2 regions of the Massilia sp. BGA-UO-ETr-WB1 genome follow, and region 2 is predicted to be linked to the other one. Evidence: predicted binding sites of a transcription regulator. Region 2 holds the regulator's gene; the other holds the start of a gene.
What was found. The regulator FliA, encoded in region 2, starts transcription of late flagellar genes. The targets are predictions, from matches to a motif close to CTAAAGTTTNNNNNNNNNNNGCCGNTA.
Positions count from the first base shown of each region.

Region 1 (4,417 bases), on a different contig from region 2:
CAACCCCGGCGCCATGAATGACCTGGCGCCGCTCGCCAGCATCCCTTTCCTTTTCCCCAGTACCGCCAGCGCTTCCGCCTGGCGACAGGCGCTGGGTGGTGCCCGCGCACTGCGCACCCGCTTTCAATACAAAAAGGAAAGGCATCATGAGCACCGCATCAATACAGTCGCAATACGACGCATTCAAGCAACTCGGCCTGAAACTCGACATGTCGCGCGGCAAGCCCGCGCCCGAGCAGCTGGACCTGTCCAACGCCCTGATGGCCGCATTGGACGGCTACGCCGCGCACGACGGCACCGACACCCGCAACTACGGCGGCGGTGTCGGCCTGCCGGAAGCGCGCGCCCTGTTCGGCGAACTGCTGGACGTGCCGGCTGCGCAAGTGGTGGTCGACAGCAGCGCCAGCCTGTCGCTGATGCATGACGTCATCGTCTACAGCCTGCTGCTGGGCGTGCCCGGCCATGCGCCATGGATGGCGTCCGGCCAGCCGGTCAGTTTCCTGTGCCCGGTGCCGGGCTACGACCGCCACTTCGCCATCTGCGAGCAGCGCGGCATCAAGATGATCAACGTGCCGATGACGGAAGACGGCCTGGACATGGACCTGGTCGAGCGCCTGGTGGCGGCGGACGCCAGCATCAAGGGCATGTGGTGCGTGCCGAAGTACAGCAATCCGGGCGGCGTGGTCTACTCGGACGACACCGTGCGCCGCCTGGCCGCGATGAAAACCGCCGCCCCCGACTTCCGCCTGATGTGGGACGACGCCTACCGCTTCCACCACCTGGGCGACGAGAAAATCGGCATGGCCAGCATCCTGGACGAGTGCGCCAAAGCGGGCAACCCGGACCGCGCCATCGTATTTGCCTCCAGCTCCAAGGTCAGCTGGGCCGGTTCCGGCGTGGCCGCGCTGGCCGCTTCGCCGGCCAACATCGCCTGGTGGACCAAGCACGCCGGCATCCGCAGCATCGGCCCGGACAAGGTCAACCAGCTGCGCCATGTGCGCTTCCTGAAAGACAAGGCCACCGTCGAAGCGCTGATGGAACAGCACCGCGCGCTGCTCAAGCCCAAGTTCGACATCGTGCTGGCGCAGTTCGAGGAATTCCTGGGCCAAGTGGAGGGCGTAAGCTGGACCCGTCCGAAGGGCGGCTATTTCATCGACCTGGTCACCCCGCCGGGCGCCGCCAAGCGCACCATCGCGCTGGCGAAAGAGGCCGGCATCACGCTGACCCCGGCCGGCGCCGCCTACCCCTACGGCAACGACCCGGACGACAGCCACATCCGCATCGCCCCCAGCTTCCCCTCGCTGGACGAAATCCGCCAGGCCGCCAAGGGCATCGCCCTGTCCCTGCGCGTAGCGGTCAGCCAGTAATTCAGCCAGTAATTCAGCAAGTAATTGCGTGCAAGGAAAATGGGGTCAGGCTCCATTTTCCTCGTAGGAAATAAAAAAGCGCCGTGAGGCGCTTTGATCGTTGGGGCGGGGGAGGCTTACTGGGCCATGCCGGGCGTGCGGTTCAGCCACGGTTCGGTCACGTCGCGGATGGCGCGGTCGTTGGCGAGGATTTGCTTCAGCAGGTCGATCTTGCGCTGGCGGGCTGCGCCGTCCAGCGGGGCCACGGTGGCGCCGGCTGCCACGGTGGCGGTGGCCATGGCGGTTTGCTTCTCCAGGCGGCCCAGGCTTTCCCAGTCGCTCGCGCGCGCTGCCATGGCCATGTTAGTGGTCAGGCCGGCAACATTTTCGTACATAGCGAGCACTTCGGTGGCGTTCATGGCGCATCCTGAAAAAGTAAAATGGATTACTGCTTGTCTGGATTAACGTCATGCGTTCCGGGAACTTTAGGGTTTTCGAAAAATAATTTGAAAATATTTTGGGGTGCTCAAAAAGACAAGCCGGCGCGGCCCCGAAGGGCGGCGCCGGCCGATGGTGGCAACGGAGGGCAGGGCGGGATTACTTGACCAGTTCTTCCAGGCCGGCGCTCAGTTCGCTAGGCGGCGGCATGTCGTCGATCAGCGCGTTCGGCTCCAGGCCCAGTTCTTCAGCGATCTCGGTCGGGTAGCAGGCTTCGATTTCCTCGTCCGTCAGCTTGTTCTCTTCCACCCGCGCGCGCCAGGCCGCCAGGTGGATGATGCCGGCCAGGCGGGTGCCGTGCTCGTGGTTCATCGGGTCCGGGAAGGCCATGATGGTCTCGGAGAAGGCTTCCGGGAACTTCCAGCGCCTGGCCAGTTCCGCGCCCACGTCGGCGAAGTTGTAGGCCAGCGAGGCTTGCTCGGCGTCCAGGCGGCGCGAATCCAGCGGACCGGCAACCTTGTCCAGTTGCATGGCTTGCTCCGGCATGGCCGCGTGCATTACCAGCTGGCCGATGGCGTGCATCATGCCGATGGTAAATGCCAGGTCGGTGTTCTCCTTGGTTTTTTTGGCAATCCACTTGGCCGACACCGCGGTGTACAGGCTGTAGCGCCAGAACTGTTTCAGGTCCAGGCCCGGCACGGTTTTGAAGCCGCTCACCAGGCCAGAGCTGATCACCAGCGTGCGCACGGTGACGAAGCCCAGCATCAGCACGGCGTCTTCAACGGTGCCGATGCTGCGCGAGACGTGGTAGTAGGCCGAGTTGGCCAGGCGCAGCAGCTTGGCGCTGAGCACGGGGTCGGTGGACAGTTTTTTCGCGATCTCTTCGGTGGAAACGCTGGCCTTGTCGAAGCTGCTGATGAGTTCTTCGACAACTTTGGGAGCCGTGGGCAACGCAGTCGGGTTCTGGAAAAGGGCTTCAAGTTTCATAGGGGGCTCTCCTGGTTTTATGTGCGTTGCTGTAGGTGAACTATATAGCGATTCGCCGCAATTTTGTGGCCTTTTTATGCCGCGCGTAGCATTGATGCACAGCATTCCCTGTATTCTGCAGCGCATCCCCGGAATCCGCAGTCTGTCGCACGGCGCTCGCTTCCCGCCGGGCACTTGCTTAGAGTGGATGCTGGCGTATCACGCCGACCAAAATCACAACAACAGGAACAGGACATGCACGCACCCATCAAGACCGTACTCAGCTTTGCGCTGGCCGGCGCCCTCCAGGCTATCGCGCCTGCCTGCGCGGCCCAGGCGGACGCCCCTGCCGCCAATGCCCCCGCCGCCCTGCAGCCCGGCGACGACTTCTTTGCCTACGCCAACGCCGACTGGCTGAAGTCGACCCAGATCCCGGCCGACCGCGGCAGCTGGAGTTCCATGGCCCAGCTGGCCGAGGAAACCAACCAGCGCATCATCAAACTGATCGAAGCGGTGCCGGGAGACAGGCAGGCCGGCCCCGAGGCGGTGAAAGTGAGCGACTACTATCGCGCCTTTATGGACGAGGCCGCCATTGAAGCGCACGGCACGGCGCCCATGCAGCCGGCCCTGAAGAAGATCGCCGCCATCAAGGACAAGACCGAGCTGACCCGCGCCCTGGCCGCCACCGTGCGCGCCGACGTCGATCCGCTCAACAATACCGATTTCCATACCGAGAACATCCTCGGCTTGTGGGTGGCGCAAGGCTTGAACGAGCCCAAGCGCAACATGCCCTACCTGCTGCAGGGCGGCCTGGGCCTGCCGGACCGCGTGTACTACCTGGAGGACAACGAGCGCATGCACAAACTGCGCACCGCCTACCAGGCCCACATCGCCGCCATGTTCAAGCTGGCCGGCTATAGCGACCCCGAAACCCGCGCCGCGCGGGTGTACGAGCTGGAGCGCAAACTGGCGCTGACCCACGCCAGCCGCGAAGACTCGGCCGACGTACTCAAGGCCAACAACACCTGGAGCGCGGCCGACTTCGCCAAAAAAGCGCCGGGCATGGACTGGAAGCTGTTCTTCCATACCGCCGGCCTGGGCAAGCAGCACAGCTTCATGCTGTGGCACCCGGGCGCGGTGGTGGGCGTGGCCGCGCTGCTGAAAGAGTGTTCGCTGGACGCCTGGAAGGACTTCCTCGCCTTCCACACCATCAACACCAATGCCGCGCACCTGCCGCAAGCGTTCACCGAGCAGCATTTCGACTTCTACGGCCGCACGCTGGGCGGCACGCCGCAGATGGCCGCGCGCTGGAAACGCGGCCTGGACGCCGTCAACGGCGGCATGCCGGACGCGGTTGGCAAGCTGTACGTCGCCAAGCACTTCCCGCCCGAAGCCAAGGCCAAGCTGCAGCAAATGGTGGCCAACATCGTGCACGCCTTCCACGGCCGCATCGACCGGCTGGACTGGATGGCGCCGGCCACCCGCAAGGAAGCGCACGCCAAGCTGGACGCGCTGTACGTCGGCGTCGGCTACCCGGACAAATTCACCTCCTACCACCAGCTGGCGGTGAAAGCCGACGACGCCTACGGCAACGCCGGGCGCGCGTCCCGGCTGCGCTACGTGCAGCAGCTGGCCAAGCTGCAGCAGCCGGTGGACGGCAAGGAGTG
Region 1 covers NZ_JCAQOT010000026.1:272,748-277,164, reverse strand. The annotation lists gene AC56DV_RS23650 (aspartate aminotransferase type Ic) at 147-1,367, shown strand; gene AC56DV_RS23645 (flagellar protein FliT) at 1,484-1,765, opposite strand; gene AC56DV_RS23640 (HDOD domain-containing protein) at 1,944-2,771, opposite strand; gene AC56DV_RS23635 (M13 family metallopeptidase) at 3,006-4,417, shown strand, end outside.
Region 1: a site for FliA is predicted at 1,809-1,835, ahead of AC56DV_RS23645 (flagellar protein FliT). Genes of this name have one in related genera too.

Region 2 (4,417 bases):
CCCGCCCTACGGGGCCGGGGCCGGCGGGGTGGCCGGGGGTGGTGCCGGCGGCGCGGCGGGCGGCGCGGTCGGCACTTCGGTGGACGGGTCGGGGATGCCGGACAGGATGGTGACCGCCACGCGGCGGTTGCGGGCGCGCCCTTCGGGCTGGTCGTTGGGCGCCACCGGGTGGTTGTCGGCATGGCCCACCGCCGTCAGCCGCGCCGGCGCCACGCCGGCGTCGATGAACAGCCGCACCACGGCGCCGGCGCGCGAGGCCGACAGCTCCCAGTTGGACGGGAAATTGTTGTTGCGGATGGGCTGGTTGTCGGTGTGGCCTTCCACCTGCACCGCGTGCGGGTCTTCCTTCAGCAGCACCGCCACCGCCTGCAAGGCTTCGCGCGAGTTGCTGGTCAATACCGCCGCGCCCGGATCGAACAGCACGCTGGCGTTGATTTCCACGCTCACGCCGCGGCTGTTCTGCGTCACCCGCACCTTGCCTTCCTTCACCAGCGGCGCCAGGGTGGACAGCAAATCCTGCGCCAGCTTGGTCATCTGTTCCTTTTCCTTACGCAGCAGCTCGGTGCGCCGGCGCAGCGCCGGATTGGGGATGGGCAGGTTCTGCACTTCGGTGTTGATGGGCTTGGCCGCACCCTGGCCGCCGAAGGCGTCGCCCAGCGCGTCCGAGAAGATCTTGTACTTGCCGGTGTTGACGGCGGCGATCGAATACATCACCACGAAAAAGGCGAACAGCAGGGTGATGAAGTCGGCGTAGGAAATCAGCCAGCGCTCGTGGTTCTCCGGCTCGTCGTCGAATTTCCTGCGGGCGCGGCGCTGCATGTCAGTGGTACTCGCGCAGCAAGGTGGCGATGCGCTCGTCGATCACGCGGCTGTGGTCGCCCGTGGCGATGTCGTAGAACACGGCGGCGGCGATTTCCTGCTGGTGCACGTGCTGGGTGACGATGTTCTTCAGCTTGTTGGCGATCGGGTAGAAGAACAGGTTGGCCATGCCCACGCCGTAGATGGTGGAGACGAAGGCGATGGCGATGCCCGAGCCCAGCTTGGCCGGGTCGGCCAGGTTTTCCATCACCTGGATCAGGCCCAGCACGGCGCCCAGGATGCCGATGGTGGGCGAATAGCCGGCCGCCGATTCCCAGATCCGCACCGCCTGCCGCTCGGCCGTCTCGTAGGCCGTGATTTCGGTGTCGAGCAGGTTGCGCAGCTTGTCGGGGTTGATGCCGTCGACGATCAGGCGCAGGCCCTTGACGTTGAACTTGTCTTTCGAGGCCAGCATGTGGCGCTCCAGCGCCAGCATGCCGTCGCGCTTGGCGGTGGCGTTCCAGGCGCCGATCTCGCGCGCCAGCGTGATGCGGGTGTCCGGCGGCGGCGCCACGATCCATTTGGCCATGCGCAGGCCGCGCACGAAAGTAGCCGGCTTGGTCTGCAGCAGCACCGCGCCCAAGGTGCCAACCACCACGATGGCGAACGCGGCCGGCTGGAGCAGCGAGCTCAGCTTGCCGCCCTCCAGGCCCTGGCCGACCAGCACCCCGGCCACGCCCAGTATCAATCCTGCTATGCTGGCCCAGTCCATGCCTGCTCCCGTAACGTGGCGCGCAGCCGCGCTACCGCTTGCGTATGCAACTGCGATACGCGTGATTCGGACACGCCCATGACGGCGCCGATTTCCTTCAAGTTCAATTCTTCTTCGTAGTACAAGCCCATCAGCATCTTCTCGCGCGGCGGCAGCGCGTCGATGGCGTCGATCACGGCCTGGCGGAAGTCGGTGTCGAGCAGCGCGCGCAGCGGGTCGGCGTCCTCGTCGCTATGGAAGCGGTCGAGGAAGCTCTCGCCGCCGTCGTCGTCGCGGAAGTCTTCGTAATAGATCAGCTGGTGGCCGCCGCCTTCGGACAGCATTTCCTGGTAGTCGGCCAGCGACAGCTTGAGCGACTTGGCCACTTCCGATTCGCTCGGCGGGCGGCCCAGGCGCTGCTGCAGGGTGGCCATGGCGGTTTCGATCTTGCGCATGTCCTGGCGCATGCTGCGCGGCATCCAGTCGCTGTTGCGCAGCTCGTCGAGCATGGCGCCGCGGATGCGCATCACGGCATAGGTTTCAAACTGGGCGCCATGGGTTTCTTCGTAGCGGTTGATAGCATCGAGCAAGCCTATCATGCCGGCCTGGACCAGGTCATCCACTTCCACGCTGGGTGGCAATTTGGCCTTCATATGGTGGGCCAGCCGCTTCACCAGCGGCATGTGCTCCGTCAGCAGCGAGTTCTTGTCCGCTTTCCCTTTGGCCGTGTACATATCGTTCTAATTTTTCTCAGACACTAAAATGGTTGCTACTCCCCGTACGGAATTGAGGCGCGCCGGCCAGCGCCAAACGGCCTGCCAGTTGCCGGAACGCGACCGATGCGCCGGCCAGAGGAAAGGCATCGACCACCGCGCGCCCCAGGCGCGCCGCGCGCTGCAAGTACTCATCGGCCGGCACCGACCCCATGGAAACCAGGGTGACGGCCAGGTATCGGCTTGCCGCTTGCGCCATATTATCGTAAACCACCTTCGCTTCGGCCTCGGATGCGCCGGTGACCACGATGCCGAAGGGCCGGCGGCCCAGTTCGTGGTTCAGGCGCTTGATCATGCTGTAGGCATTTTTGATCGAGGTGGCGCTGTTGGAGACCTGCACCACGATGTCGGAACTGGCCATCACCGGCACCGGGAAAGCCTCGCCGTCGAACTCGCCGTCCACGATCACCAGGCCGGTCTGCTTGGCCAGCACGTCGAAGGCCTTGGCCAGGCGGCGCGTTTCGTCCGGGCCGGAGCGGGCTACGCCGCGTGTCATGGATACCACACCGAAGCCCTGCGGCACCTGGTGGATCACCTGGTTCAGGCCGCATTCCTGGCGCGCCACGTCCAGCAGGCTGGCGCCGCTGTCCACGCCCAGGCGCGAGGCGACGCCGTGCGCGCTGGCGCAGGCGTCCACCAGCAGCACGTCGTTGCCGGCGCGCGCCAGCGAAGCGCCCAGGTTGACCAGCATGGCGCCCTTGTCGTCCTGCGGGGTGGCGGAAAGGAATGTGACGATGCGCGGCTGCGGGCCGGCCAGCATGCGGCGCAGGCCTTCGGCCTGGTCGAAGTCGAAGTTAGCCAAGGCGCACCTCGCGCAGGGCAATGTCGTTGGCGGCGTAGCCGGCGGCGGCCATCACCAGCGGCAGTTCGCTGTCGGCGTACTGGCCGGCGGCGCTGCCCTGCTTGAGGCGGAAGGCGCGCTCGATCAGCGCGGCCGGGTCGGCCAGGTGCAGGTCTTCCGGCACCCGCTGGCCGCTCGAGACGTAGAACATATTCAGCTTCTGGCGGATCACCACGTCCAGCACGTTGCCGATCGAGGCGGCCTCGTCCAGCTTGGTCATGATGCAGCCGGCCAGGCCGCTGCCCTGGTAGGCGCGCACCACTTCGTTCAGGGTTTCCTGGGTCGAGGTGGCGTTCAGGCACAGCAGGCGCTGCACGTTGGCGCCGGTGCCCTGCAGCATGGCCACCTGCTCGGCCACCATGTGGTCGCGCTGGCTCACGCCGACCGTGTCGATCAGCACGGTGTGCTTGTTCTTCAGTTCCTTCAGCGCGATGCGCAGGTCGGCCTCGTCCTTCACCGAGTGCACCATCACGCCCAGGATCTTGCCGTAGATGCGCAGCTGCTCGTGGGCGCCGATACGGTAGGCGTCGGTGGTGATCAGGGCCAGCTTGTCCGGGCCGTGGCGCATCACGCAGCGCGCGGCCAGCTTGGCGGTGCTGGTGGTCTTGCCGACGCCGGTGGGTCCCACCAGGGCGAACACGCCGCCCTGCTCGATCAGCGCGTCCTCGTTGGCGATGGCCGACAGGTTGCGGGTCAGCACGGTCTTAATCCAGCGCATGCTGTCGGCGGCGTCGCGGCCGGCCGGCAGCTTGTCAATCAGGTAGCGCGCCAGGCTGGCCGAGAAGCCGGCCGCCAGCAGCTCGCGCAGCACGGCGGCCTTCTGCGGCTCGCGCTGCTGGGTCGAGCCCCAGGAGATCTCGGCCAGCTGGGTTTCCATCATGCCGCGCATGGCGCGGATTTCATTCATCATGCCGCTCATTTCGGCGGCCGCGTTGGCCTTGGCGCTGTTGACGGCGTCGGCCACCATGGCGCTGATGCGTTCCAGGTCCAGCGACGGCGCCGGCGCTGCTGCGGGCGCGGCGGCGCGCACCGCCTGGCGCACTTGCGCTTCGGCGGCCGGGCGCGGCGCCGGGGCGGCGGCGCGCGGAGCGGCGGCGCGCTGCGTGGCGGCGCGCATGGCCGCAGCGTCGAGCGCTTCCATCGGCGACATCGGCGCAGCCGGGGCCAGGTAGGACGGCGTGTCCGGCAGGTCCAGGTAAGGGTTCGGCTGCGCCATGGGCGAGTCCGGGGAAGGCAGCGCCAGGGAGGCGGCAT
Region 2 covers NZ_JCAQOT010000013.1:92,579-96,995, forward strand. The annotation lists gene motD (flagellar motor protein MotD) at 7-819, opposite strand; gene AC56DV_RS01855 (flagellar motor protein) at 821-1,570, opposite strand; gene AC56DV_RS01860 (RNA polymerase sigma factor FliA) at 1,552-2,283, opposite strand; gene AC56DV_RS01865 (MinD/ParA family ATP-binding protein) at 2,300-3,124, opposite strand; gene flhF (flagellar biosynthesis GTPase FlhF) at 3,117-4,417, opposite strand, start outside.